DNA from 3 places in the Eubacterium sp. An3 genome. Region 3 is predicted to be linked to each of the others. Evidence: predicted binding sites of a transcription regulator. Region 3 holds the regulator's gene; each other region holds the start of a gene.
What was found. The regulator LexA, encoded in region 3, represses DNA repair genes until DNA is damaged. The targets are predictions, from matches to a motif close to CNAACANNTGTTNG.
Positions count from the first base shown of each region.

Region 1: the regulator LexA is predicted to act here: its motif matches at 6,190-6,203, upstream of B5F87_RS14800 (DNA polymerase IV).
Region 2: the regulator LexA is predicted to act here: its motif matches at 6,068-6,081, upstream of B5F87_RS12150 (putative DNA modification/repair radical SAM protein).

Region 1 is NZ_NFIR01000021.1:28,723-38,965, reverse strand. It holds gene B5F87_RS14835 (YodL domain-containing protein) at 1-673, opposite strand, end outside; gene B5F87_RS14830 (LPD11 domain-containing protein) at 740-1,186, opposite strand; gene B5F87_RS14825 (NADAR family protein) at 1,202-1,708, opposite strand; gene B5F87_RS14820 (hypothetical protein) at 1,786-2,034, opposite strand; gene B5F87_RS14815 (DUF3990 domain-containing protein) at 2,038-2,727, opposite strand; gene ligA (NAD-dependent DNA ligase LigA) at 2,884-4,881, opposite strand; gene B5F87_RS14805 (DUF5688 family protein) at 4,918-5,820, opposite strand; gene B5F87_RS14800 (DNA polymerase IV) at 6,231-7,499, shown strand; gene B5F87_RS14795 (hypothetical protein) at 7,518-7,835, shown strand; gene B5F87_RS14790 (hypothetical protein) at 7,835-8,164, shown strand; gene B5F87_RS14785 (SOS response-associated peptidase) at 8,175-8,756, shown strand; gene B5F87_RS14780 (response regulator transcription factor) at 8,833-9,501, shown strand; gene B5F87_RS14775 (HAMP domain-containing sensor histidine kinase) at 9,498-10,243, shown strand, end outside.
Region 2 is NZ_NFIR01000014.1:70,019-80,261, forward strand. It holds gene B5F87_RS12125 (leucine-rich repeat protein) at 1-1,213, opposite strand, end outside; gene larE (ATP-dependent sacrificial sulfur transferase LarE) at 1,532-2,392, opposite strand; gene larB (nickel pincer cofactor biosynthesis protein LarB) at 2,452-3,213, opposite strand; gene glgD (glucose-1-phosphate adenylyltransferase subunit GlgD) at 3,439-4,587, opposite strand; gene B5F87_RS12145 (glucose-1-phosphate adenylyltransferase) at 4,581-5,789, opposite strand; gene B5F87_RS12150 (putative DNA modification/repair radical SAM protein) at 6,221-7,684, shown strand; gene B5F87_RS12155 (TIGR03915 family putative DNA repair protein) at 7,783-8,535, shown strand; gene B5F87_RS12160 (iron-containing alcohol dehydrogenase) at 8,718-10,076, shown strand; gene B5F87_RS12165 (aldehyde dehydrogenase) at 10,057-10,243, shown strand, end outside.
Region 3 is NZ_NFIR01000012.1:22,105-32,347, reverse strand. It holds gene B5F87_RS11065 (Crp/Fnr family transcriptional regulator) at 1-392, shown strand, start outside; gene B5F87_RS11060 (CoA-disulfide reductase) at 389-2,092, opposite strand; gene B5F87_RS11055 (rhodanese-like domain-containing protein) at 2,094-2,414, opposite strand; gene trxA (thioredoxin) at 2,426-2,731, opposite strand; gene B5F87_RS11045 (LysM peptidoglycan-binding domain-containing protein) at 2,926-3,399, opposite strand; gene lexA (transcriptional repressor LexA) at 3,636-4,262, shown strand; gene B5F87_RS11035 (hypothetical protein) at 4,415-4,765, opposite strand; gene dnaK (molecular chaperone DnaK) at 4,879-6,645, opposite strand; gene B5F87_RS11025 (J domain-containing protein) at 6,674-7,462, opposite strand; gene B5F87_RS11020 (DUF5685 family protein) at 7,455-8,267, opposite strand; gene B5F87_RS11015 (response regulator transcription factor) at 8,634-9,317, shown strand; gene B5F87_RS11010 (HAMP domain-containing sensor histidine kinase) at 9,301-10,243, shown strand, end outside.

The sequences.
Region 1 (10,243 bases), on a different contig from region 3:
TTAGCGGGCTGTGCGCCGGGTGACGGGAGATCCAAACCGAAGGTTTAGGGCTGTGATACCATAAATCTTCCGGAGCCGGCCCTTGCGTATCCTCGAACAGAAGGACAGCAGGACGTTCCAGAAAATCTCGCTGCCGCCAAGGGGACTCTTCCTTCTCCTGGTAACGGAACCGGTAGCCGAGTTGGCACTGACTGTATTTGCAGCGTTGGAGCTGAACCTGGATACAGGGATGAATGGAAATTCCGCTGTTATCCATATAGGCCAGATAACCGGACTTGGACCGGCTGACCTGCTCATAAGGGATATAATCATGATTTTGGACGGGCAACATGGCGCTTTCTTTCTGAAATGATATTTGAGGAAAGCCAAACGTATCACAGAAATAGAAGCGGCTTTCTGCCGGCGAGTCCTGTATTTCCAGAATGTCAGAGACTGACATGGAATGTCCGGTGAAACCTATCTTTTCCAGATAGCAGGTATCCGCTTCATCCTTGCGGTTAAAAATCCGGTAGATTTCTTCCAGCGTGGTGACTTCAGTCTCTCCGCAGAATACGGATTCATAAATTTCTGCAGGCGGTGATGGATACCCGGCTTTTTGAAAATAGGAAAGGGGCATAAACATCAGCCGGTCCTGATCCAATTCCGGGATGATCTGATAGATCGTTATTTTCATAAGACATCGTCCTCCTTTGCCAAAGAAGGACCTCCCTGGTTGGAAGATCCTTCGTAATCATTATGGTTATTCGTTACACAATTCTTTTTCATAGTTCAGGAGCTGCTCCCAGGTCAGCCATTCCGGTTTCCCGTCTGAAGGTAACCCCTCCCATAACTCTTTCATGCGATTAATGTGCTGTTGTGGATTGCTCTCAGATAAGATGGTAACACTTCGGTTCCCGTAACCGAGAAAATATTCACAGTCACTCTGCATCCGGCTTAGCATCATATACTGGAACTCATACGGGTTTCTTCGGAACGGTTCTGACTCAAAGGTATATTCCTGCTGGATGTGAGATACTGGCTCCCCATCCAGGTCATTCCTTGTAGTAGAATACAAGTCCGGGGGTTCGGATTTCCCCAGGTTAAGGTCTTTCCAGAACCGTCCGTACTGATCCTCATAAGTTGGACAAGAAAAATCATCTATGCCGATGAATTTCAGCGTCAAGACCGTCTGTTTCTTTTCTTCCATGCTTCATTCACCTCGTTATGCAATCTCATTTTCCATTCCCATGCTCCATTTCAGCTTTTCACGCACGTCCATCAGGATAAGCCCTAACTGGTTTTCCCCATGGCCGTTGACCTTGCCCCAGAAGTAATCGCCCCAGGTATTGCCTTCCTCAAGAACACTGTTTCCTGTGGCAATCAGGGCATCCCGCAGCTTTGGGTTCTGCATGAATTTACACATACAGATTTCATACATCAGGGAAATCTTTACCTTATCCCAGTCCGGGCGCAGCGTGAGGTTCTTTCCACGCTTTTTGGCTTCTGCCGGGTTATGCAGGCGGAAAATAGAGAATTGCTGCTGCTCTTTTGCACAGCAGGTCTTCTGCGCCTGGAAAGCGGCTTCATTATTGGCGTAGGTCTGCCCCATGTAGGTAACAGGAGCCGGATAAAAATTACTGAGAAATGCGTATTTTCCTGTAAAAGAGGAGATGACATTCCTGTGAGTTTGTTTATGGATAGTTTCTTTTGGTTGATCATTGGATTTCATGCACATTCCTTTCCGCACAAAAAAAGGAACCGCCTATCCTATAGGTAGTTCCCTTCTTAAACATAGTGCTTAAATCTTCAGTTTGTCTGTAATTCTTTTTGCTCCTGCTCTTCATAGAACCGGTCTGCGATGTACCCTGCCGACTCCGCCCAAAGCGTATTCTCGGTATTCTGCAGAGCCTGATACGTCTTAGAATGGTAAAAGGCTCCGGCGGCATCTTGGAAAGAAAGATGGCTCCGTTCCTTGATGATGTCGATCACATCCCGGATCTGGATACACAGGTTCATCGTGATATCTTTGTTATTGAAAAAATATTTTCCTTCCATAGTTTACGAAACCTCCCTTCGGGATTCCAGCGTCAGGTGCTCCAGGGCAAGGGGCGTATGGAAAGACACCTGGTTGTTTACTTTATTATAGCGAAGCCTTTCCACTGCTTCCTCGGCTTTTAAAATACCTGACAGGTATAACTGCACAGTCTCCATTGTATTGTCGTCTGCAACAGGCCCTACGACCACATCATAAGCGTGCTGGATGCCGCCTTTCGTGCGATTTTCTTTGATAAACTCCAGCCACTCCTGATCCAGAGCAGCAAAGTGCTTGATCTTCAGGTCCTCTGTCTGGCGGAACAAGTAACGGTAAACATATCTGCCGCCTTTGTGGGAGCGCAGATAAAGACGTCTGGCCCATTCCTCCGCCTGGCTTTCCAAGACGGTACAGTAAAATCCCCGGCCAAAGTCACGGCGATTATGGGATTTTCCCAGGTCAATCTCATCAAATGCGATGTTGGAACCGTGGTAAAGCACCAGTTCCAGAGCATTTTCTTTGATGATTTCCTCCACATATTGAAAAGTCTCTTCCATATCTAACTGATGAAGCGTTTCGTGCTGTATCAGGATTTTTTCAAAAACCTGATGCTTACAGAAGAGATCAAAGACGTCCCCTTCAGACAGATGATATTTTTGTGCGTAATACTCGACTGCTTGTACAGATAAGATTTCCACATCGGATTGAATACTCATACTCATCATTGCCTCCATTTGCCTCTATTATACCCAAAGGAAACGGGATGTTCAACGCAAAAAAACAAGCGTATCTGCCCTTTCCATACTGCCAGACAGGTAATTTTTGGAGAAGCTGCTTGTCAGGCAGCTTCCCCAAGTGGATCATGTACAATCTTATGCAATCATTGCTAAAAACTCTGCTTCTGACAGGATCGTGACGCCAAGAGCCTGGGCTTTGGCCAGCTTACTGCCAGCTTTTTCCCCGCAGATCAGGTAGTCGGTCTTTTTGGATACCGAGCTGCCCGGCTTTGCGCCAAGCGCCAGGATCTGGTCGTTGATCTCTGAGCGGGTAAAGTTTTCCAGCTTTCCGGTTGCTACGATAGTCTTTCCTGCAAATTCAGTATTTTTTGCCATAGTGGTTTCTTCCTTTCTTTCTTCAAATATAAATTCTTTCTGTAACGTGTCCCAGAGCATCAGATTTTCTTCATCCGCAAACCAGTCGTGAATGTTCTGGTCCAGTGTGGCGCCAAAATCCTCTAACTGTGTGAAATCATAGTCATCGGTGGCAGCCGCCCGGAAGGCATCCAGACTGCCGGAGAATACGGTATCCAATACCCGGCTTTTTGTACGGCCTACCATGGGAATATCCATGCTGATCAGATAGCGGACAAAGGTGGTGCTGCGGCTGGCCTGGATTGCGTTCCAGAGCCGGTCAAAGGATTTCTCCCCGAACCCTTCCAGCCGGATGATTTCTTCCCGGTGCTGATCCAGATGGTAGATGTCATGGAAGGTCTGAAGGTATCCCAGATTCAGGAATTTCTCCAGGGTAGCCTCACTTAACCCTTCAATATTCATGGCTTTCCGGCATACGAAATGGACGAATTTTTTCAACTGCTGGCTTTCACAGGAGGGATTGCTGCAGTGTACGGTTTCAATGATCCGTCCTTTTTCTCCTTTTTTTCGATGGAGTTCTGTCGAAGCGCCGCAGCACGGGCAGATAGCAGGGGCTGCATCCCGGTAATGTCCACGGTCCAGGTTCTCCTCTACATGGGGAATGATCATGTTCCGTTTGGATACCAGGATACGGCATCCCGGCACCAGCTCCAGTTCCCGGATAAAGGTGAGGTTATGAAGCGTGGCTCTGGATACCGAGCATCCGTCTATTTCCACGGTGTCAAAGACTGCCACAGGTGCCAGTTCCCCGAAACGGGAGGGCGTCCATTCAATACTCTGGAGAACGGTTTCATAGGTTTCGTCCTCAAATTTGAAAGCAAGTCCGTCCTTGTAGTGGTGTCCGGTTCTTCCGCAGCTTGCGGAATACGCCAGGTCATCGAAGATCAGTACCATTCCGTCAATGGGAAGATCCAGTGTTTCTGCCTTCTCCTTCAGGTCCTGGATACGAAGCTCCAGATATTCCGGCGAAATCTGATCCGGATTGAGGGGAATATACGGGCAGGAACCAAAGCCCAGTTTTGATAACTGGTACAGACGTTCCTCCCGGCTGTTGCTGTTTTCTCCCTCGTCCAGCCCTTCCAGTACGTTGAAGGGAAGAAAGGTGACACAGCGGTCTTTGCAATTCTCAGGATCCAGGCTCCGCACAGATCCGGCAGCCAGGTTCCGGGCGTTTTTATAAGGTTCCCCGTTCTTGTCCCGGAGTGTGATGTTCAGCCGTTCAAAATCCTTTCTGTGTATGAAGGCTTCCCCGGTGACAACCAGCCGTTTCTTATAAGCAATGGAGATCGGTACATTCTCAAAGGTGGGAATGTTATGGGTGATATCTTCCCCGATCTCCCCGTCTCCTCTGGTGGATGCCTCTGTCAGCCTGCCGTTTTCGTAGGTGAGTTTTACCGTAAGGCCATCCAGCTTCAGCATAAGCAAAGCTGCGTGATTGCCGCAGAAACGGCACAAATCTTCCACCTGCTTTGTCTTATCCAGGGACAGAAGCGGATGGGGATGTGGTACTTTCTCCAGTTCGCTGACCGGCGGGTAGCCTACGGTCTGGGTTGGGGAATTGGAGTAGATGATCCCTGTTTCCTTTTCCAGACTTTCCAGCTGTTCGTACATCCGGTCATACTCCGCATCGGAGATTTCCGGTGCATTCAGGTTATAGTAGGCGTGACGGTGTTTGTTAAGGTTGTCTACAAGCAATTTTACTTCTTTTACATGGTGCATGATTGGATGCTCCTTTCTTGGGATTCGCATAAATTATTAAGCGCATTTTAAGGTATGTAAATTACGGTCATAGTAGTATGGATGTGATGACAGAATGTCCGTATCCAACACGGTTGTCTGATTGACAGATGTAATTAACTCTGAAAGACCTCCTTCTTCTGGAGACAAATGTTTACGCAGAATCAGAAGCTCGTGGATACTACTGGGAATTACATAGAAATCCTCCTGTAATACTTCTGCTATTTTTTCCAACATATTGTCATACAGGATACAAGCTGCACCGTCTATACGGCTTTGATTCGTTAAGACCAGAAGGTCTTCCTCCGGCATTACAGATAATGGGGCGGTAAGATTTTCTGACATTTCGTTAAGCGTGGCGCATACCGACTGAAGTGAATAGGGAAACAGTCGGCAAGTGTTCTTATGGGCATACTTGTATAATTCGTTTTGCTGGATTCCCCAGAGATCCAAATGGGAATTATGAATGAGAAAACCAGCAGTCTGTTCATCCGTGTTCGCAATGCAGCAATAGAAAACGATTGCCAAATCAAGATACGGGATATAAGGAATATCGTCCAAAAGATCCTTGTTCATATCCAGATTGATTAATTTATAGATGATTTTTTCCTTCAGTTCCTCGAAATTAGTTAAGTCCTTCAGCTTAAAATCTCCAGTCTGCTTGGCGTTCCGATATAACTTATATATGGTTTTTGCTATCTCTTCAAAAGATGATCCATTACACAAGTCTCTATAGAAATCATCCAGATAGATAACCGGGGATGCTGAGAAACGCTCTCCATCGGAGGCGTCTTCAATGAGAAGACCTTGGCAGAGGGTTTGATTGTTCTTTCTCGCCGTGTATGTGCTGACAGTAACGTCAGCACCGAGGTTCTCCTCCAGATACGTTTTTACTTGCATTTCAAATTCTTTGTAAGTCATTTTGATTCTCCTTTCTGTTACCATGTCCATCCGGAGCATTGAAAAATAACCCTCCTTTCCCATGTTCAGGCATAAAAAAAGAGAATGACGCAAAATGTTCATTCTCTGACAGCGTGCAGTTCCCTGCAAAATAAAAAAAGCCAGAAGGTACTGCCCTGGAGGCATAGTATCCCTCTGACTGATTACAAACCTAAACAGCGTGTGATAAATCCTTTCCGGATAGACACAAAATATATGGTACGAATTTAGTATAACACTAGATATAGTAGTGGTCAAATGAAAAATAGCTCTACACACCTATATATAGCATAACAAATAAGCAGCACCCCTTTGTACGTCAGGTTTTGACAGAAAAATCCTCTTGACGAAAGAACATATGTTCGCCATAATAAGAGAAAAAGGAGGCGAACATGAGTTTGGAAAGAAGAAACGTTATTTTTCATATTGATGTAAATTCCGCATTTCTGAGCTGGGAAGCTGTTTACCGCCTCCACCATTTAGGCGGGAAGGAGGATCTGCGGGAAAAGGTGTCTGCGGTTGGCGGTGATATGGCAATGCGGCACGGAATTATATTGGCGAAATCTATTCCGGCCAAAAAGTTCCATATAAAAACGGGAGAAACTATTCTGGAGGCGAAACAGAAATGTCCGGAGTTGATTCTGGTTCCGCCTAACTATGGGCTATATGAAAAGTGCTCCAAGGCATTTATGGATATCTTGCGCCAGTATTCTCCAACCGTAGAGCAATACTCGATAGACGAAGCCTTTGTGGATATGACAGGTACGGAAGGACTCTGGGGCGATGCGGTGACGGCAGCATATAGGATGAAAGATCAAATCCGGGATACGCTGGGATTTACCGTCAATATCGGGATCTCGGAGAACAAGCTGTTGGCCAAGATGGCATCAGATTTCCAGAAGCCAGACCGGGTGCATACGCTGTGGCATAATGAGATTGAAGATAAAATGTGGCCGCTTCCGGTGAGTGATTTATTTTTTGTGGGTAGGGCGACTGCAAAAAAGCTGTTTAACCTGGGGATCCATACCATAGGGGAACTGGCCCATGCGGACCCGCATCTGCTGAAAGTCCATCTGAAAAAGCACGGGGAGGTCATCTGGGCGTTTGCCAATGGGATGGATGTATCCGTGGTGCAGTCTGAAGCCCCGGCCAATAAAGGATACGGGAACTCCACCACCATTGCCTTTGATGTAACGGATGCGTCCACTGCGAAGCTGGTGTTGTTGGCGTTGGCGGAGACGGTGGGAACCAGACTGCGGGCAGCAAAGGTGCGGGCGGAAGTGATTGCTGTGGGAATCAAATCTCATGACCTGCGTTATGCCAGCCACCAGATGACGCTGCGGAACACTACGAACATTACCATTGAGATCCATCGCTGTGTCTGCCAGCTTTTTGACCAATTATGGGATGGGACAGCCATCCGGCATCTGGGGATCCACACCAGCCGGGTAAAGGATGGGTTCAATATGTGCCAGTTGGATATGTTTGACACGACAGATTATGAAAAGCTGGAGAAAATGGACGCAACGGTGGACCGGATCCGTGGACGGTATGGGATTGACTCGGTAAAGCGGGCGGCATTTGTCGGAAGTCCGATTGACCTATGTCCGGTGGAATCTCAAGAGAAAAAAGGACTGTTGATTATAAGAAAATCGGGGTAAAATAGGAGGTAGAGATCTATGAACATGGGGATTGGAACGAACACCCAGAAACCGGATGAGGGCGAGCTGAAAAGAAAAATGAAGGAAATTGCCTGTTCTGTCTGGTATACGAGCAAAGGCAGAACAATTCCTATGATGTTCAAATATCAAGATGAGGAAGGCGTAATTCATAAAGTTACGCACATTAATGTACAGAAGCAGGCAGAAAAATTTTATTGTGGTATTCCTATTCAGGAGTTCTGCTGTAGTACAGTGGTGGAAAATCAGGAATATCTATTTCGGTTATATTATTATCCGGAGTCGCATTGTTGGAAGGTAAGTTGGGGAGAGGAATAGTGAATAAGCATATTTTAAAATTTCCAGAGGAGGGATTAAAGCAACTGCAGTTTTTTATGGAAGGACTAAGCTTTCCTGTGGCAGTTGCTGCATATACAGAACAGGATATTGTGAAGATCTCTTATCTGGTCCGGCTGCTTCAGAGGGGCGATATTCATAGCACCTATGCACTGTGTATCTGGTGTATCCGTCAGGGGATCATTTATCAGATATTGTTTCGGTTTTCTTTTAAAGCGATGATTAAAAATCCTGTTCGTACCTATGATTATTTACGGCTCCAGAGATTGCTGAAGAAATGCAGGGAACAAACGCTGGGAAAGTCGAGATAAGGAGAAGAAAATGTGTGGACGTTATTATGTGGATGATGAGACGGCAAGGGAGATTGAGAAGCTGGTACGGGATCTGGATAGGAAATTGCAGATAGAGCGCACTGGTGATGTTTTCCCAGCGCAAAATGCTACAATAATAAAAGGGCAGGAGCACCATCTTGCTGCAGAACAGATGCGGTGGGGCTTTCCGGGATTTGAGAAAGGAAAGCTGCTGATCAATGCAAGGGCAGAGACTGCACTGGAGCGCCCTACGTTCCGGGAGAGTGTACAGGATCGGCGCTGTATTATCCCTGCCAGGGGATTTTATGAGTGGAATAAGAGCAAGGAGAAGTTTACCTTTGAGCGGAAAGAAACACCGGTTCTGTTTATGGCAGGATGCTATAACCGGTATGAAGGCCAGGAGAGGTTCGTGATCCTGACCACAGACGCAAACTCTTCCGTGGCACCGGTCCATAACCGGATGCCGCTGATCCTGGAGCCAGAGGAGTTAGGGGACTGGGTGTTGGATGATCAGGCAACAGAATCTTTGCTGCATAAGACACCGGTGCTGCTGGAACAGCGTGCAGAATATGAGCAGATGAGGTTGTTTTAGTGCGCTAGTATTTGGTATAATTGGCAAACTAGGGGTGTGTTTGAAACGACAACATTATAAAGCGAGGAAAATTAACATGGCTAATATCTTAGTTGTAGAAGATGAAAAGAATATGCAGGAGATCATTGCTGAATATATGCAGCGTGGTGGACATACCTGCTTTACGGCTGATGATGGTGTAGACGCCTTAATGATATTGAAAAATAATCCAATGGACTTAATGATACTGGATGTGATGATGCCTCACCTTGACGGCTTTTCTGTCTGTAAGATGGCAAGAGAAATGAGCAATCTCCCTATTATTATACTGACCGCCAAAAGCGAAGAAGAAGATAAACTGAAAGGATATAAGTTGGGGGCTGATGATTATATCACAAAACCATTCAGCCCTAAAGTATTACTGGCAAAAGTAGGCGCGCTGCTTCGCCGTTCTTCCACCGTACCAACGGATGCTCTGAATGTGGGGAAAATTTCAATCATTCCAGCATCCCACAAAACATTTGTCAATGGACAGGAAATCACTTTGACCCATAAGGAATATGAATTACTGTATTTCTTCATGGTAAATCCCGGCCAGATATTCAGCAGAGAGCAGTTACTTAATCGGATTTGGGGATATGATTTCGAGGGTACTACCCGAACGATAGATACTCACATAAAAACTTTGCGACAGAAATTGGGGGATGAGGGCAAACATATTGTTACCTTGATCCGCTCCGGGTACAAATTTGAGGTAAATGTATGAAAATAGAAGATAATTTCTCCTTGCGGACAGTTCGCAAAAAAATTATTATGGTTTCTAAAATAGCGGGAATTATTTTGATTATCTCATATGTCATATCAACAAGGTTGCCTATTGAGCAGGATTTTTCTTTTCTTCTCTGGCTTTGCTTTGTGATATTGTTGGTTCTGGCAGTTGATTACTTAATGGGACGTTTTATCTCGAAGCCGGTTGATCGGTTAAGTGAAGCAGCTCGAAAAATGGCGCAGCTTGATTTTTCTTCTTCTTGCGAAATTCACACAAATGACGAATTTGGCGAACTATCTCAAAACCTGAACAAAATGGCACAGAATTTACAGCAGACACTTTCGCAGTTACAAACTGCTAATTGCCAGTTGGAAAAAGATGTAGAACGGGAAAAGCGGCTGTTGGAGGAACGCAAAGAGCTGGTAGATAGTCTTTCCCATGAAATGAAAACTCCGTTGGGGGTGATCCGCGCCTATGCCGAAGGTCTGCAAGATGAGCCGGATGAAACAAAACGGCAAAAGTATTTAGAAATAATTATAGCTGAAACAGAGCGTATGAGCAGCCTTATTTCAACACTCCTTGATTTGTCTGCATTGGAAACTGGGGCCGCCCGGCTTTCTCCAGAACGATTTGACTTTATAGAATTTGTGGAAACCATTGCCGGGAGATTATTGATCGACGCTCCAGATGCAGACTTTGATTTGCAATATGAACTGCCGGAACATCCCGTTTACGTCGA
Region 2 (10,243 bases), on a different contig from region 3:
ATACTTTCTCCGTTGTTGTCGGGATAGATGGATTCTGCTGAGCCGGGGTCTGGGTAGACGGTTGAGGGTTGGATGGTGATGGATTATCTGGCTTCGGTTCTTCTATTTCCGGGCCTCCTTCTATTGCTACTAAAGTAAAGACTCCATTAAATCCTCGTCCAAAATCATATGTGTATGTCACTTCATTATCATCAAACGTTAAAATATTACCTTTTATAGTTCCTCCTGTCCAATTACTGGTTTTATTTACGTCAAAATTTGCTGGTAAAGTTGATAAATCAACCTTATTTGATGATGATACTTTTACTTCACATTTACATCCGTAACAATCTATTTCTTCTATATTTTCATTATTATATAAATTTAATGATGTGATTTTGTTATTTCTACAATCTATTTTTTTTAATGCCACATTTTTTGAAACATCTATAATTGTTAGATTATTTCCATAACAAAGTAATGTTTCTAATTTTATATTATTTCTTATATCCAAAAAATCTAATAAATTATCTCCACATCCTAACTTTTTCAGTGCAATGTTATTTTCCAAATTTATACCTTTTAACTTATTACCAAAACACTCTAATTCTTCTAATTCAACATTTTTTCTAACATCTAGTGTTGATAATTGATTACCCCCACAATTCAAAAGTGTTAATTTTGGATTCTTTGATATATCTAAAGTATTTAACAAATTTCCTGTACAGAGTAAAATTTCTAAATTGGTATTATTTGTTACATTTAATGACTCTAAATGATTTAAAGAACAAGATATTAATGTTAATTTTTTATTATCAGTTACATCTAAAGATTCTAATTGATTAGAGGAACAATCCAAAAAAATTAATTCACTATTATCCTTTAAGTCTAAAGAATCTATCCAATTACCTGAACAACTCAATCTTTCCAATTTTTTGAATACTTCTATTCCGGATAAAGTTCTAATATCATTTTCTTCAGGCATAAAAGTTATTGCACTAGTAACATCAATCTCTGTTACTGTTGTAATTTCTTCTTCCGATAACACATCATCTCCATTCTTATCAAACTTTTCTTTGATATACCCCCGGAACACCTCATCCGGAAAATTCGTTGCATCAATCGCTACTCCCTCCGCAGCTTCCACCGTCTCCGGAACCGCAAAGAATGCTCCTGCTAATATAAATACAAAAGCAAATATCCATATTACACCTGATAATTTGAGTTTCCTCATAAACTCCCTCCTCCTCACTTTGTTTTTGTTGCATTTCTATTAAATTCTTGCCACATTTTCATAATACATTTCCTTCACATCTTCGTCAATCTTCCGTGCAAGAAATGCACTTTTTTTGTAATAAATAACCAATCATTTCTTGAAAACAAAAAAAGACAATCCATCAGGTAGAAATGAGTTAGTCTCATACTCTCTGCCCGGATTGCCTTTTTATTTACTATATATCTACTTTTTGTTGTATCTGTTCTATTATATGTTTTCTTACCTGCTAATAATATGTCGCACAAATTTTCTGATATTTATGTATCTTTGTTTTCTTCACACTTGCAGTTCCTCATTCATACTCCCCGTCCGATACCCCTGCAGGTCGAGGGTCACGTAAGAGAATCCAAAACTACGGAATTTCTCCGCAATCTCTGCCCGCAGTTCCGGCGTCAAAAGCCGGTCCAGCTCTTCCGGCAGCAGCTCAATGCGGGCGAGGGTTCCGTGGATGCGCACCCGGAACTGATGGAAGCCCAGTGAGAAGAGGAGCTGCTCGCCCTGTTCCACCATGGCGAGTTTGTCCTCGGTGATAGTCTCGCCGTAGACGAACCGGGAGGCGAGACAGGCAAAGGACGGTTTCTGCCAGGTTGGAAGTCCCAGTTCTCTGGAGAGGAAGCGGATCTCAGCCTTGATAAGTCCTGCTTCCCGCAAGGGGCTTGCGATGTGCAGTTCCTCGATGGCGCGCAAGCCCGGACGGTAGTCGCCCAGGTCGTCCATGTTGGAGCCTTCTGCCAGAACATCCATGCCGTTTTCTGCTGCGATTGCCTTCATACGGGTAAAGAGCGCTGTCTTGCAAATGTAGCAGCGATCCGGTGGATTGTCGGCAAAGCACGGTACTGCCATCTCGTCAAATCGGAAAAGAATCTGCCGACAGCCGAGACTTTGGCAGAATTCGATAGATTCTGATCGTTCTCTGCCCGGGAATACCCGGGAGTCCGCGGTAATGGCGAGAACCTTATTTTCTGCCGCATCAGCGTTATCTGTGCCTCCGTTGCTTTCCTCTCCCTGCAGCGCGTCGCAGGCGGCTTTCAGGAGAAGGGCGGAATCCACGCCGCCAGAGAAGGCGATGGCAATTTTGCCTTTCTCTCTGATCCACGCTTTCAGTCGTTCCAGTTTCTCAAAGGCTTCCTGCGCCATATCTTGTTGTCTATTTATTTTCTCGTCAATCTTTGGCATAGTATTTCCTTTCCGTTAGATTATTTATTTTCTTTCGGCGCCCGCTCCGCCAGCCTGTTAATCTGTGTCGCCATGTAGCCGGCGCCGTATCCGTTGTCGATGTTCACCACGGCGATACCGTTGGCGCAGGAGTTGATCATGGTGAGAAGAGCCGAGAGGCCGTTCATGCTGGCGCCGTAACCTACGGAGGTCGGCACGGCGATGACCGGATTGGATACGAGGCCGCCAAGGACGCTGGCAAGCGCGCCCTCCATGCCTGCCACTGCCACCACGCAGTTGGCGCTCTGGATGGTGTCCACCCGGGACAGCAGCCGGTGGATGCCGCTGACGCCCACATCAAAGATACGCTCCACGTGGGTGCCAAAATATTCTGCGGTCTGGGCGGCTTCCTCGGCCACCGGGATGTCGGCGGTTCCCGCCGTGCAGACGGCCACACAGCCGATGTGCTTCTTATCCGGCTTTTCAGCCTTTAAAATGTGCGAAATATCATCGTAGATGATGTCCGGGATGACCTCTTTTACCAGCTCGTACTGATGCCGGCTGGCGCGGGTGCCGAATACTTCTCCGTTGTATTCGTACATTTTCTTATATATGGATACCAGGTAGTCGTCCGGCTTTCCGCTGCAGTAAATCACTTCCGGAAACCCGGAGCGGACTTCCCGGTGAAGGTCCAGTTTTGCGTAGCCCAGTTCCTCATAGGGCTCTCTCTTAAAATATTTTTCAGCTTCTTCCACGGAGATTTCTCCGTTTTTCACACGATTTAATACTTCTCTTGCTTCCATTTACATTTCCTTTCATTTTTCAGAACACCGGTTCCCTTTTTTTATTATAAACTGCCCCCTCCCTTTCGTAAAGTCATAGATTAGCTTTTTATCGCGCAGAAGATCATATTATTCACACATGCCATTTTATGCACCACAAAAAAGCCGCCGCCCCGGCGGAAATCTGTGATTTCTGTCCGGAGCAGCAGCTCCTCTTTATCAGCAAATGTATTGCTTTATGCTGTTTTATACGGTCTGTCTCTTTGCAACGAATACCGGGAAGGAATCTGTTCCGTTGAGGTGTTTATCCTCGGTAATGTGAACCTTCTTATCGGTGATCACATATTCGATATCTGCACCGTCTTCCACAATGGTATCCTGCATCAGGATACAGTTCTTCACTTTAGCGCCTTTTCCAACTTTGACGCCACGGAATAAGATACTGTTCTCCACTTCGCCTTCGATGACGCAGCCGTCGGCGATCATTACGTTGGATGCTTTGGCGTCGCCGATGTAGCGGGTCGGGTTATCGTCACGAATCTTTGTATAGATGGAATGTCCTGAGAACAGTGCGTCCAGATTGTCGTCGTCAAGGAGCTTCATGTTCTCATCGAAGTATCCTTTCAGGCTTAAAATACGTGCGGTATAACCGGTGTACTCATAGCCGCAGATCTTCATATCTTCAAGATGAGGAAGAAGAATATCTCTCTCAAAATAAATGCCGCCGCTGATAAATGCGGTGTTGATGGTATCAATAAGAAGTTCTCTTTCCATCACATAAACATTCATACCGTAGTTCTGTACGCCGGATTTGTTGGAATTAATATGAAGACCGTTGATTCTTCCTTCTTCATCTATATCATAAGTATAGTAGGTTCCTTTGCTGGAATCTTCTCTCATGGCAGCGGTATCTGCCGGAATCTCTTCTTTCTTATATGCTACGGTGATGTCCGCGCCGGAAGCGACATGGGCGTTGATCATCGCATTGAAATCAAAGTTCATGGCGATATTGGTATCGGACATAACCACGTATTTCTCTTTCTGAGCACGAAGGAATCCGAGGATACCTGCCATAGCTTCGATACGACCGCCGTAGACGCTCATGGACTTCTGTGCGAACGGAGGGAAAATGTTCAGACCACCGTTTTTACGCGCCAGATCCCATTCACGGCCGGAACCTAAATGGTCGGTCAGGGAGAAATAATTCTCACGAACCAAAATAGAAATATTATCAATACCGCAGTTCACCATACTGGATAAAAGAAAGTCAATCATACGGTAACGGCTTCCGAACGGAATGGAAGCCATCAAACGCTCATTGGTCAACTCGGATACAAGCTTGTCATAAATGTTCGGGAAAATAATTCCCAATGCATTTGTATTGGATCTTACCACTGTTCTTCACCATCCTTTACATTTTCATCAATCATAGCATTCGGGCCAATCTTTGCGTTGTCGCCGATATAAATGCCGGCTCCGATAGTCGCCACGCCGGATTCTTCTTCCGTAGGCATCGCGCCAACCTGCGCATTCTCACCAATCACAACATTTTCCGCGATAATACAATGTTTTACTACCGCACCGGACTTGATGATGGTTCCGCCCATGACAACAGCGTCTTCCACTACTGCGCCCTCTTCTACTTTTACGCCTGCAAAAAGGATGGAATGTTTTACTTCACCGGAAATCCGGCATCCATCTGTGATCATAGAATTCTCAATGACCGCGCCTTCTTTGATTCTGTGACCCGGCATACCGCTGTTCCGGCTGTAAATCTTCCAGTCGTCATCAAACAGATTGATACCGCTGTGCTCCGGATCGAGAATCTCCATGTTCGCTTCCCAGAGAGAGGAAATGGTTCCAACGTCTTTCCAGTAGCCGTTGAAACGGTAAGCATACATTTCTCTGCCGTCTCTTAAAAGATTCGGGATAATGTTATTACCAAAGTCATTTTCAGACTCCGGATCTTCCTCATCTTCAATAAGATATTTTTTGAGAATATCCCAGTTAAATATGTAAATACCCATGGAAGCCAGATTGGACTTCGGATTCTTCGGCTTCTCCTGGAACTCTGTAATCTTGTCGTTCTCATCGGTTACCATGAGACCGAAACGGGAAGCTTCATCCCATGGAACTTCCATAACGGCTACGCTGAATTCCGCTCCCTTTTCTTTATGGAACTGGAGGAAATCATTGTAATCCTGCTTACAGATCTGGTCACCGGAAAGGATGATGACATATTCCGGATCATATCTTTCAATAAAGTTAATGTTCTGATAAATGGCATTGGCCGTACCTTTATACCAGTCAGAACCGGATACCTGCTGATATGGTGATAATACATGCACACCACCGTACAGTCTGTCCAGATCCCATGGCTGTCCGTTGCCAATGTACTCATTCAGTACCAGCGGCTGATACTGTGTCAGGACACCCACTGTATCAATTCCTGAATTTACGCAGTTCGACAGCGGAAAGTCAATGATACGATACTTTCCTCCAAATGGAACTGCTGGTTTTGCCAGCTTCTGCGTCAGAGCGTAAAGGCGGGAACCCTGTCCTCCGGCAAGAAGCATTGCAATCATTTCTTTGCCCATTTCACTTAATCCTCCTTAAAAATTAGTATAAACAAGCGTGACGGACAAAAAAACACCCTCCTCATGGTTTTTCGTGTCCGTTCGTAATATTTCCATTAAAAAAAATATCATCTCCGCTCATTTTTATCTATTATAACAGATAGTTATAATTTTTAACAGATAAAAATCGGCTTTTTGCTTAATATTTTTAATTCTTTTATAAAAGAACACCGAATCTCTCATCATTTTTTACATATATTTCTATTTGATATTTGCAAAAAATTACCTTTTTATCATTTCGAACTTTTGTTCGTATTTTTCTTGCTTTCTCGGATAATATATGATAGCATAGAAAGCAAACATACATTCGATTTTATTTGTTGATCAGGCCATCGTGATCCAGGGAACGCCGTCCCGGATGACGGCCGACCGACAGCAGGGAGGTACACAGTATGAACACTACAGCAGGAACTCTTTCTTTGCAGGATAAACTAAATATTCTGGCCGACGCCGCCAAGTACGACGTGGCGTGTACGTCAAGCGGCTCGGACCGCCGTGGTAAGAAGGGCTTCCTGGGCAATGCGTCCGCCGCCGGTATCTGTCACAGTTTCGCCTCTGACGGCCGCTGTATTTCTCTGCTGAAGATTCTTCTGAGCAATGAGTGTATTTTCAACTGCCGTTACTGCCTGAACCGCTCCGATAATGACCGTCCCCGGGCTACGTTTACGCCGGAGGAGATCTGTACTCTGGTTGTGGAATTTTACCGTCGTAACTACATCGAAGGTCTGTTTTTAAGCTCCGGCGTGGTAAAGAGCCCTTCCTATACCATGGAACTTATGTATCAGACCATCTATCTTCTCAGGACCAGATACAGGTTTAACGGCTACATCCACGCCAAGGCCATTCCCGGAGCTCCTGAAGACCTCATCATGAAGACAGGCTTTCTGGTGGACAGGATGAGCGTCAACATAGAGCTTCCTTCCAGAGACAGTCTTAAATTGCTGGCACCGCACAAGAGTCCTGAGAATCTGATCCGCCCCATGCGCCAGATTCAACAGGGAATTACCGGACACCGCCTTGCCATCGGCAAAGATCCGCAGATGGAGCGGGCTTCCGGGATTCAATATCTCCCTCACACCATATTTAAGGATAATCCTTATAAGAAGCTTGGCTCAGGAAAACAGCTGCCCGGACTATTCGCAGCCACGGACAGCTCCTCTTCTTTCGTCCCTGCCGGTCAGAGCACTCAGATGATCATCGGCGCGTCCGGTGAGACTGATCTGGAACTTTTGTCTGTCACCCAGCGGCTCTATCAGCAGTACGATCTGAAGAGGGTTTTCTTCTCCGCCTATGTTCCTCTCAATGAGGATGCGGCACTGCCGGATATTCATACCGCCCCTCCCCTTCTGCGAGAACACAGGCTGTATCAGGCAGACTGGCTTCTCCGATATTACGGTTTCCATTCCGGAGAGCTTCTGAGCAAAGAACGTCCTAATTTTAATATTATGATCGATCCAAAATGTGACTGGGCCCTCCGGCATCTGGAACAGTTCCCTGTCGAGATTCAGTACGCAAGCTACGCGCAGCTTCTCCGGGTTCCCGGCATCGGTGTCAAGTCCGCCCGCCGGATCGTCCAGGCAAGGCGGCACAGCAGCCTTACTTTTGAACATTTGAAGAAAATGCGGGTCGTACTGAAAAGAGCACAGTATTTTATCACCTGCGGCGGAAAGATGCTGCACCGCATCCCCATTGAAGAGGACTTTATCACCCGCCGCCTCACCTGTGATAACTCCGGCAAGAACTGGGAGATCAGTCACCCGGAAACGTACCGGCAGCTTTCCCTCTTTGATGACTTTCACATTGACGGAGATGTGACCGTAGAAGATTCCGTCAAGACATTTTCGGGGCAGATGTAGAGACTGTGACATGCCAGAATGGATACTCTGCGCTGAGGACTCTATGTAGAAACCTATGCCCATTTTCACCTGCGAACTTTATTGCAAAGGAGATTGCCATGACCACTGTTTTTACATGTAAAGACCTGTTTGACGATATGATGACCTGCGTCTACGATGCATGGGCCTCCCGGCTTGGCCATGCAAACGTAAAGCTCCTGACGGAACCATTGGGAACGAGAGAACTGTTTTGCACCTACCGTCACATAGACGCCCAGCCGGACAAAGCCGCCAGCGTCGTCCGTACTATCCGGCAGAAGATTTCCGCTCATGCATGCCGCATGGTCTACCGCGCCGCCATGTCTGACCAGGAAGATAAGCTGGACGCCATTTACCGTTTTCTGAATCTGGGATTTTATCAGGGACCTTCTGTTCTTGACTGTCTGCAATATCCTGCTGTGATGCGTCTTTTCGAGCTTGACCGGAAGGTTTCCAATGAAGCACATTATTTTAAGGAATTTATCCGTTTTTTCAGCTACGAAAACCGTGTGCTTGTCAGCCATATCGAGCCCAGGAGCAACGTTCTTACATTGATATCCCCTTATTTTTCCGACCGCCTTCCTTCAGAAAACTGGATGATCATTGATGACGGCCGGATGCTTGCCATGGTTCACCCGGCTGATCAGCCGTGTTATCTCACCGCCCTTTCTCCTGAAGAAATGAAAGATCTGTCCAGAGAACCTGATGACGCTTTTGTGGGACTATGGAAGGGATTTTTTTCTCACATTGGCATCCATGAGAGAAAGAATCCCCGCTGCCAGAGATCCATGCTGCCTCTCTGGTACCGTAAAAACATGACGGAATTCCGGTAAATCAACTCCTGTAAGATTTCTCAGTGTAAGATTTCTCACGAAGAAGGCATTGACCTTTTCCCTTCAGAAGATGTATCATCATAACAGACCATAAGACGCTCATCCATGTAAGAATGCTGCACATCCAGTGCATATATTTTTTGTGGCTGCGCGCAGAATAACAGGAGAAAGGAATAATCATCATGCATCCAGTGAGAAAAATGTATTGTCGGACATTTCAGTCCGTCCTCAAGTTTTCCATTCCATTTCTGCCTTACCGCAATCCGAAGATTATCGGCAGCGTAAAAGGCATTCCGGACATATTAAAGAAAAAGAAATGTCGCTCCGTCCTCATCGTGACTGATAAGGGCATTGTCAGTCTCGGGCTTATCCAGAGACTAAAGAAGGTTTTGCGGGAGAATCATATCTCCTATGTTATTTATGATAAGACTGTAGCCAATCCTACTACCACCAATGTGTATGAGGCGGCAGCGCTCTATCAATCCCGCCATTGTTCCGCCATCATCGGCTTCGGCGGCGGTTCCAGTATTGACTGCGCCAAAGCCGTGGGTGTAAAAATTGCCCGCCCAAACAAGTCTCTGGCCAAAATGAAGGGCATCCTCAAAGTACACAAAAAGCTTCCTCTGTTAATTGCAGTACCTACCACTGCAGGCACCGGCAGCGAGACAACCATAGCTGCCGTCATCACCGACGCGGAAACAAGACATAAATATGCCATTAACGATTTTCCTCTGATTCCAAAGTACGCTGTGCTGGATCCTAAGGTTACATGCAGTCTGCCGCCGTTCATCACTGCCTGCACCGGCATGGACGCGCTTACCCATGCCGTGGAAGCTTACATCGGCAATTCCACTACACCGGGCACAAGGAAGAATGCTCTCATGGCTGTCTCCCTGATTTTTAAAAATCTGGACGCGGCTGTCAAGGACGGCAATAATCTGGAGGCCCGGAGAAACATGTTAAAGGCTTCCTATTACGCCGGCTGCGCATTCACTAAATCATATGTTGGCTACGTTCACGCCGTAGCGCATTCTCTGGGCGGCGCTTACAACGTGCCTCACGGCTATGCTAACGCAGTCCTTCTTCCTTACGTGCTGGATTCCTATGGAGAATGCATCCACAAAAAGCTGCATCAACTGGCCATTGCCGCAGGTATAGCAAAGAAAGATATTCCACATTATAAAGGAGCACGGATATTTATTTATGCCATTCAGGCTATGAAAAAACGGTACGGCATCAGCAATACAATAGAAGAGATTCGCGAGGAAGATATTCCCCGACTCAGCCACTATGCAGACAAAGAAGCCAATCCGCTCTACCCGGTTCCGGTTCTCATGAACGCCCAGGAGTTGGAGAAGTTTTACTACATGCTGATGCCGAAAAAGCGGAGAGAAACAGAACCGGCAATGGATTTTCAGGCTTATGCCAGAAAGGAAGCGCAGAGAGCTGCTGAAAAAGCCGCCGGCAAATCCAAACCTGAACCGGCTGTACCATCCGAAGAAATTATAATGGAGGAACAAAATGAAGAAAAAACAGATTGATATCATTCTGCGCAATCAGCATGATTTTTTTGAAAAAGGCGTCACACTGGATATATCTTTCCGGATACGGGCGCTGCAAAGACTGAAAGCATGTATTAAAAGAAATGAGAATGCCATTCACCGGGCGCTGCAAAAGGATCTGGGCAAGAGTTCTTATGAGAGTTATA
Region 3 (10,243 bases):
ATATCACTATCGAAGCAGAAAAAGACAGTGAACTGTGGATCATCCCGCCGGATATATTTAAAAAGCTCATGGATGAATCTCTGCCAGTCTCTAATTTCGTCAATCAGGTGATTGCCGGTCGATTCTCTGAAGTCATGTGGCTCATGGAGCAGGTACTCTGGAAGAGTTTCGATAAACGGCTGGCAGCCTTTCTCATGGAAGAAAGCAATATCGAGGAAAGTGATATTATAAAAATCACCCATGAGAAGATTGCCAACCATCTTGGAACTGCCAGGGAAGTGGTCACACGAATGCTCCGTTATTTTCAGAATGAACAACTCATTCGTCTGAGCCGGGGGACCATCGAAATCATTGACCACAAAAGAATACAGAACCTGGCAGAAACAGACTAATTTATTTTATCCATACCGCATGGATAAGACTGTTTAGCCGCAACGCAGTCCCGGTATATCGTCTCATAGAGACGATAACCTCCGGAGAAGTTATAGCAGTCAAATCCATTTTGTGCCAGAATACGGCAGGAAAGATAACTGCGCAGGCCGCTCTGGCACATTACATATACCGGAAGACCTCTCCTGATCTCTCCAATTCTCTCCCTGAGTTCATCCAGAGGGATATTGACAAATCCGTTGATATGCCCTCTTCCATATTCTTCAGTCGTCCGGGTATCAAGCAAAACGACGCTGCCGTCGTCAGGAAGCTCTCCAACTTCATCCCAGAAAAACTGTTTTAAAGTACCAGTTTCAATGTTATCGATCATAAAGCCTGCCATATTTACCGGATCCTTTGCAGAAGAATACGGAGGCGCATATGCCAGATCGAGATCCTGAAGCTCCAGGGCAGACATTCCTGCAGCCATCGCAGTGGCAAGAACATCAATTCTCTTATCCACACCATCATAACCGATGATCTGTGCGCCCAGAAGTCTGTAAGTCTCTTTTTCAAACAGAACTTTCATTGTCATCATTGTTCCGCCTGGATAATATGAAGCATGACTGGACGGAGACAAATATACTTTATCACAGTCAATACCTGCCTGCTTTGCTGCCTGTTCATTCAGACCTGTTGTCGCCACTGTCATATCAAATATTTTGATGACAGAAGAACCCTGAGAACCTTTGTAGGAACTGTTGCCTCCACAGATATTATCGGCAGCAATCCGTCCCTGTTTATTGGCCGGTCCTGCCAGAGAAATCAGCGCTTTCTGCCCGGTTATCCGGTGATGAACCTCCACCGCGTCGCCAACCGCGTAGATATCCGGCACGGAAGTCTCCATTCGTTCATTGACCACAATGCTGTTTTTGATGCCGAGAGAGATACCCGCATCTTTGGCGAGGCGGGTATCCGGAGCAACACCGATGGCCAGAACGACCATATCAGTCTTCAATGGTTCGCCGTCTTTTAATATGACCATAGTTTTGCCGTCTTTTTGTTCAAACCCTTCTACGGAATGGCCAAGCATCAAATGAATTCCTTTTTCGCGCATCTTTGCATGAACAAAGGTTGCCATCTCATAATCCAGCGGATTCAAAACCTGGTTTGGTCGCTGCACAATAGTCACATCCATGCCAATTTCCCGAAGATTCTCCGCGACTTCCAGTCCAATATAGCCGCCGCCTGCAAGAACAGCGGACTTTGGCTTTTCTTTCAGGACAAATTCACGAATACGAAGTGTATCTTCCACAGTCCGCAATGTAAAAAGATTATCAATGCCGACTCCCGGCAGATTCGGCTGCACCGGTCTTGCTCCTGGAGATAACAGAAGCTTGTCATAGTTTTCTTCGAATTCTTCGCCGGTCTTTAAATTCTTCACAGATACTGTTTTTTTGTCAGGATGAATCGCAGTGACTTCATGCCGCACCCGCACATCAATCCGAAAACGCTCCCGGAAATTCTCCGGCGTCTGCAGCGTCAGTTCTTCTTTGTCCTGAATCACTCCTCCAATATAGTATGGAAGTCCGCAGTTGGCATAAGATACGAAACCGGAACGTTCGAAGACGATGATCTCTGCCTGCTCGTCAAGTCTGCGAATACGTGCTGCGGCTGTTGCTCCCCCTGCTACTCCGCCGACAATAATAATCTTTTTACTCATGTTACTTCTCCACCTTTCCTCTGTATTGGTTGATTCCACCAATATTTTTTACTTCTGTATATCCCATTTTCTTCAAGCTCTCCACTGCCTGGCCGCTTCTTGCCCCGCTCTGACAGTATACGTATAACGGAATGTTATGATTAGAAATAATCTCGGCCACTTCAAAAATCTCATGGAGGGGAATATTTATACTTTTCGGGATATGCCCCTCCTGATATTCTTCTGCCGTTCTTACATCCAGAAGTACTGCTTCCGACGTCTGTTCAAACTGACGTACTCCTTCATTAATATCTTCTGTTCTGAAAAAATCGAATAGATTCATTGGCGCCTCCCCTATAACAAATCTAATATCTGAGCTTTCGGCCGCGCACCCACTGACTGGTTCACAATCTTTCCATGTTCCATAACGACCAGCGCGGGAATACTCATAATCTGAAACTCTGCTGCCAGTTCCTGCTGCTCATCTACATTGACCTTACATACTTTGACGTCCGGTCTTTCCTCCGCAATCTCCTCGATAACCGGAGAGACTCTGCGGCACGGACCGCACCATGCAGCCCAGAAATCGATCAACACCTTCTTATCACTGTTAAGGACTTCCTCCTGAAAATTCTGTTTTGTTATATTTAATGCTGACATTTATTTTTCCTCCTGTTCAAATCTTGATGATGCCAGCTTATCACAGGAAAAGATTCTTTTCTGTGATTTTATCACAAAAGGCCGAAAAACAGAAGGCACCTGTCCTCTATAAACGTTTATCAGAAAGTACAGGTGCCAGACTAATATAATTATATTATGCGGAAATCTTCATAAAACCACACGACAAAAACGGCTTATTCGTAATAAGGAATCATCAGATAATTCCCGGCGGTAATCTTATCGGAGTCAAGCTGGTTACATCGCTTCACCTCGCGGATATAATCGAAAATATCGTTAAATCCCGGATTCATGTTCTCTTTTGCGATGCTCCAGAGGCTGTCACCTTTCTGAATCTCGATAATTCTGTACTGAAGCTCTCCAAGCTGCTGGTTCGCCTCAACGACAGACATACCGGATGGCGTCATACCTGAAAAGAAAACGATGCCCGCAAACAACAGCATGGCGGAAACCGCAATCAGAAAGATCAGCTTGCTGCCGCTTCCGGAAGACTGGCGTGCCTGCCGGCGGGCGTACTGCGCTTTCACGGATCTTCTGACGTTCACGCCATATCTGTCTGACGATGCTTTATGAATGCTTCGTTCTCTGTCCGCCTTCTCTGTATTACTGTGATACGGTGTCCAATTATAAGTTCTTGCTCTTCCTTCCATCTCTTATCCCTCCAGTATGACATAACTCTTCATAATATGCAAACATATGTTTCGTACATTTGTTTGCATTATACCGAACATACTTTCTCTTGTCAACAGGTTTCGAACATTTTTTCGAACATATTTTCTTTTACGTGGAAAAACCGAAAACATATTCGAAAACACTTGTTTTCTTATGTATAAAGTGTTAAAATGTAGAGAACAAAACATACGTTTGACTGAAAAGGAGTTCTGATATGAGTTATGGCAAGATTACACCTAAACAACAGGAGATTCTTGAATTTATAAAAGAGTCGATTTTAAACCGGGGCTATCCGCCGGCCGTGCGGGAGATTTGTGAGGCTGTACATCTGAAGTCCACCTCCTCCGTTCATTCCCATCTGGAGACTATGGAGAAGAACGGATATATCCGACGCGACCCGACGAAGCCGAGAGCTATCGAGATTATTGACGATAATTTTAATCTGACCAGAAGAGAACTTGTCAATGTACCGATTGTCGGTACAGTAACAGCCGGCGAACCGATTCTGGCTGTTGAGAATATTGAAGGATATTTTCCGATTTCACCGGAATTTTTAAAAAACAAACAGACTTTTATGCTCAAGGTCAAAGGTGAAAGTATGATAAATGTTGGTATTTTTTCCGGAGATTACATTCTTGTTGAGGAATCGCCAACGGCTTCCGACGGCGAGATTGTCGTCGCCCTGGTGGAAGATTCTGTCACCGTGAAGAGATTTTATAAGGAAGACGGTTATTTCCGCCTGCAGCCGGAAAATGACGCTATGGAACCAATTATCGTACCTCAGACCACTCCTTTTTCCGTTGTCGGAAAGGTTATCGGCCTGTTCCGCATTTTTCAATAAGTTTTTTTAATCCATAAGAATTTCAATAGGTTTTGAAGATTATTTTTTGCATATTGTTCAAAAAGGAAGCTTTTATTTTTCAGGAAAGCTTCCTTTTTCTTACGCCATTATAGACAACCTCCGTATAACGAAAACGAAATCCTGTCGGTCTTTCATGTTCGGTGAATGGCCTTTCTTCCGCAGATCGGGCAGGTCACTTCCACCTTTCCTTTTTTGCGCGGCACACGGATATGCTGTCCGCAGCCTTTACAGGTAAAAATCCGGTATTCTTTCCGCATATTGAACCGCTTTTTCTGCAGGCTGAAGAACTGAAGGAACTGCTGATTTTCCTTCTGTCTTGCCGCCACATTTCTGGAAAACATACGAAACAGTGAATAAATGATTCCCACAAACGCCAGCCAATAAAGCAGTGAACTTCTGAAAATGATTGAAAGAACGTACACGACGATCGAGGCGATAAACACGGTCCGGCACATCTCGTCGTTGCCGTTTCTCTGCTGCATAAAATTGGATAACTTCCATCTTAATTTATCTATGGTTCTGCACCTCCTGAACACATGCTTTTCTTCAAAATGTATTACTCATCCAAGGAATATTCTATAAAAATTTTTCTTCCTCAGTTTCCATACTGCGCGATAATCTCTCCCGCCGACCGTTCCAGATTGTATTTTGCCTGACGGATAGCTGTCAGATCATCCTCCGTCATCCGGTCAAGGCGGAACTTGCCCATGAGTTTGGAAAGGGCGTTAATATCACCCTTTACCTGTTTTTTCACGGCACGGTCGATCTGTTTGCTGCCGTTTTTCAACGCCCGCTGCGCCTGACTCAAAACCTTTTGCGCGTCGCCGGTGAGAGCAATGGCTTCTTTCCTTAAGTTATCCTGGCCGGCGTACTGCTGGGCGTCCCGGATGGCCTGTTCGATCTCCGCGTCGCTCATACGGTCATCGGCGGTGATGGTAATGGACTGCTCCTTGCCGGTATCCAGATCTCTGGCTGACACTTTCAGGATTCCGTTGGTGTCGATATCAAAGGTAACCTCAATCTGCGGCACTCCGGCTGGAGCCCGGCGGATTCCCTTCAGCCGGAATTTTCCGATGGTCTTGTTATCCTTCGCCATAGGCCGTTCACCCTGAAGAACGTGAATCTCCACATCCCGCTGATACGGGGCGGCGGTGGAGAACACTCGGGAATACTTCGTCGGGAGCGTTGTATTTCTCTCCACCAGACGGGTGGCAACGCCTCCCACCGTCTCGATGGAAAGGCTCATTGGCGTCACATCGAGGAGAAGCAGATCAGAACCTGCCACACTTAAGGAGCTGCCCTGCAATGTATTGCCAAGAACAGCAGCGCCCATGGCGACACATTCGTCAGGATTGATATTCCTGGACGGTTCCTTTCCGGTCAGCATGCGAACCTTTTCCTGGACGGCAGGAATCCGTGTGGAACCTCCCACCAGCAGAACACGGCCAAGCTCGGAAGCGGCGATGCCCGCGTCATTTAACGCCTGCTGTACCGGCGCGGCGGTCCGCTCCACCAGATCCTGGATCAGCTCCTGGAATCTGGCCCGGGTCAGCGTTGTCTCCAGATGAATCGGCGTTCCCTTTGCCTGCATCAGATACGGCAGCACGATATTGCTGCTCTGGGCGGTGGAAAGCTCTTTCTTTGCCTGTTCCGCCGCCTCACGGATGCGCTGCATGGCGGTGAAATCGCCGGATGGATCTACGTTGTTCTGATTCTTACACTCCGCTACCAGCCAGCGGACAATACGCTCATCAAAGTCGTCGCCGCCCAGATGGTTGTCGCCGGCTGTCGCCAGAACCTCGATGACGTCGTCGCCAATCTCGATGACGGATACGTCAAATGTACCACCGCCCAAATCGTAAACCATGACTTTCTGTGCTTCCCCGTGGTCAAGGCCGTAGGACAGAGCGGCGCTGGTCGGCTCGTTGATGATACGCTTCACATCAAGGCCCGCGATCCGTCCCGCGTCCTTCGTCGCCTGCCGCTGCACATCATTAAAATAGGCAGGGACAGTGATGACTGCTCCAGTCACTGTCTCACCCAGATACTCTTCCGCATCCTTCTTCAGCTGCATCAGAACCATGGCGCTGATGGTCTGCGGCTTATAATCCTTCCCGTCAATGCGGATGCTCCAGTCCGTACCCATCTCTCGTTTGACGGAACTTATGGTACGGTCCGGATTGGTGGCCGCCTGCCGCCTTGCCACATCGCCTACCAGTCGTTCTCCCTTTTTAGTAAATGCAACGACACTGGGAGTAGTTCTTGCACCGGAACTGTTCGGCACGATGACCGGCTGTCCGTTTTCCACCACAGCCACACAACTGTTGGTGGTTCCCAGGTCGATTCCGATTATTCTGCTCATCTTCATTCCTCCATCTATCATTTACAAATCAGCATCGGCAGCACAGACAGCAGAACTGCAGCATCATAAATGTGGTACAGAAACGTCCCATGCCTTCGGCGTACTTCTGAAACTCCTGTCCGGTTTCATTGTATGTACTGCCGGACTGACGCATGGTCTGCATGGCCTGCTGGTATACACCGTTGCCCGGTTCCATCTGAACGGCGCGCTGGATCTGCTCCATGGCAAGAATCGTATTGCCCTGTCCGTAGTTGGCCAGAGCGCTTAAATAATACCATCGGGCGTTTCTGCCGCTGCTCACCACTGTGTTTAACCCCTGCACAGCGTAGGCGTAACGCCGGGCATTGATATTTTGAACAGCCTGACGGATCACATCACTATCACCTGGCTGTACCGTCGGCCCTGCGGGGCCGTAGCTGGCCCGCCCGAATCCTCCGAAAATATCATCAAAATCAAAGGAACCATAGCCGCCGTAACCGCCGCTGCCATAGCCTCCATTCCCATTGCCATAACCGCCGTTTCCGTAACTGCCGTAACCGCCGTAGCCCTGCCGGTTTCCGTAAGGATTGCCGTAGGGATTACCGGTATTGCCATAGGCGCCTCTTCCGGCATTCTGCTGCGCCTGCCTCTGATATTTATCCGGATTGTTAATCATATCATAGGCTTCGTTGATCTCATTCATTTTCTGCGTCGCCTCCGGATCATTGGGATGCAGATCCGGATGATATTTCTTTGCCATTTTCCGATATGCTTTTTTTATTTCCTCCTTGCTGGCGTCCCGGGAGACGCCCAGAACTTTATACGGGTCATCAACCATGTCTGGTCTCCTTTCCTCTGAACTTCGCATAATATTTCTGCCATACCCCTCCATAAAGGACATTGCGAATCAGATGTTCATCTGTCACGATAGGCAGTTTTTCAAATTCACCGGCGGCCAGGCTGATACTGTCTGTCAGTATATCTTCCATCTCCTCCGGCTTCCTTTCCATATAAAAAAGAGGATTATAATTATTTTTTCTTTTATCCTGTTTATAATCCATGGCGGCATCCATCAGGTAGATAAAACGCCCCAGGGAGAATCCGAACTTCCTCAGGCTGCCGCTCCAGAAATCATCGGCGTCAAAGACGAAAACCTCCGACAACATCTTTCCGGATAAGTTTACCGCCATATCCGCCTGCTCCGGCGCATGTTTTTCAACCTCGGCAAGCTGCGCAAGACTTTTCCTGATCGTACCGCACTGCCGCGGGTACCGGGCCTCTACCTCCTGATATTTCTCCTGCAGCATTTTGCTGTAGGCAAGGCGGGTATGCTTCTTCTCATCCTCCCAGTCGTCAAGACACTTAAAATAGGCAAGTGCTATCGTCATGTCTGCCGCATAATCTATGTATTTGTTATGAAGAATCGTTCTTTCCTTCAGCGGATGCACAGGACAGCGATACAGCGCCTTTTTCTCCTCCGGCTCATAAAGGGCCGTCAGAAAAAGCGCAAGAAATGTCATGTCAAAATTAAGGGAAAACCGCGCCATCTGTCCATATCGGTTCTTTAAACTTCGGCAGACGCCGCAGTACGTCTGCTGATATCTCCGCAGCTCCTCTTCGGACAACCCCTTTTTATTGCAGATAATATATCCAAACGTGGCAATCGCTCCTTTCTCTCTTTCATTCCGGCCGCCGTTTCATTATGAGAAGGACTCTCTGAAAAACAGACATGGCAGCACATTGGAAAATAACGATTCTTATTAAACAATACTAACCTCAAATTTATCTCAACTCACCCTCAATTTTCATTGAGATTTTCTTACTTTTTTGTTACGCTTGCCGGGAAAGAAAAATGATACAATATCTCCGACAGCGAAAGAGTTGAGCTAAAATTGAGCTTTCCTGTCTATAATAACGGGAAATAAAGAAAAATGCCACAGAAATCACAATAAATACATATTTTGCGGGATGACATGGCTGAACTGTTACAGTTTGCAAGGAGGACAGATATGTTTAAAATACTTGTAGTAGAGGACGACAACAGTCTGAAACGACTTTTTTGTAAGACTCTGGAAAAAAATAATTTCCATACCTTCCCGGCGGGAAATGCCTCGGAAGCGCTGAATATTCTGGACAATGAGACCATTGATCTGATTATTACAGATATCATGATGCCAGGCATGGATGGTTTTTCTTTTATACGCCAGCTGCGGGACGCAAACATCGACCTGCCGGTTTTGATCATCACCGCCAAAAGTGATATTCTCGATAAGCAGGTGGGCTTTCAGTCCGGCGCCGACGACTATATGGTAAAGCCCATCGACATTCACGAGATGGTGCTCAGGGTAAACGCCCTTTTGCGCCGGGTCAAAAGTGTCAGCGAGCGCAGACTCACCTTTGGCGGCACATGTATGGAATATGACACATGGACAGTGACGGATAACACAGGGACAAAAATGCTTCCCCAGAAAGAATTTCAGCTTCTTTACAAGATGTTATCCTATCCGGGGCAGATTTTTACAAGGCAGCAGCTTCTGGATGATATCTGGGGGATGAATAATTATGAAGATTCCCATACGCTTGATGTTCATATCAGCCGTCTGCGGGAGCGTTTTAAAGATAATGTGGATTTTAAGATCGTGACCATACGTGGTCTTGGATATCGGGTGGTGAAAAATGATGAAGTGGAATAAAGAAATATGGAACATCCGCAAACGGTTCACACTGACCTTTTTTGTAATCATTCTGCCCTTTTTCTTTCTGATACCGGGCGTTTTATATTTTCTGGCCAGAAATGGGATATCTGTCGGCACGGTAACTGTTCCTATCACCGTCACATTTGTTCTGATCGGACTTCTCTGTTTTCTGCTTGGGTATGTGATTTCCTTCTTTCTGATGCGGAATGTCTTCCATCCTCTGGAAGAGATGAGCCGCGCTTCCCGGCAGATTGCCAGAGGAGATTACAGCTCGCAGATTGATTATCAGGGCAGTATTGATGAAATCCGGACGACCATTGACAATTTTAATTTTATGGCAAGGGAGCTGAATTCTGTGGAGATCATGCGAAATGATTTTATAGCAAATGTATCTCACGAATTCAAAACGCCCCTTTCTTCCATTGCCGGCTATGTCACTCTGCTGCAGGATCCGGATTTATCGGAAAACGAGAGAAATGAATATATTCAGATGGCGTTTTTCAATATTGAAAAGCTAAACGACCTGACCAGCAATATTCTGCAGTTATCCCGGCTGGAGAATCAGAACGCCCTGCGTGAACCGGTACGCTACCGGCTGGACGAACAGATCCGGGAGGCCATCGTGCTTTTGGAGCCCAAGTGGAGCAAAAAAAATATCACTCTGGATGTGGATCTGATGGAACTATCCTACACCGGGCAGTCCGCCCTGTTGTTCCAGGTGTGGACCAACCTGATCGGCAACGCTGTCAAGTTTTCCAATCCCGGCTCCTCCGTCGCCATCACCCTGCGCCAGTACCACAACTATATCACCGTCACTGTTTCTGACCGGGGCATCGGAATGACGGAGGAGACTAAGAAACACATTTTTGAGAAGTTTTATCAGGGAGATTCCTCCCGGAAAGAGCAGGGCAACGGCTTGGGCC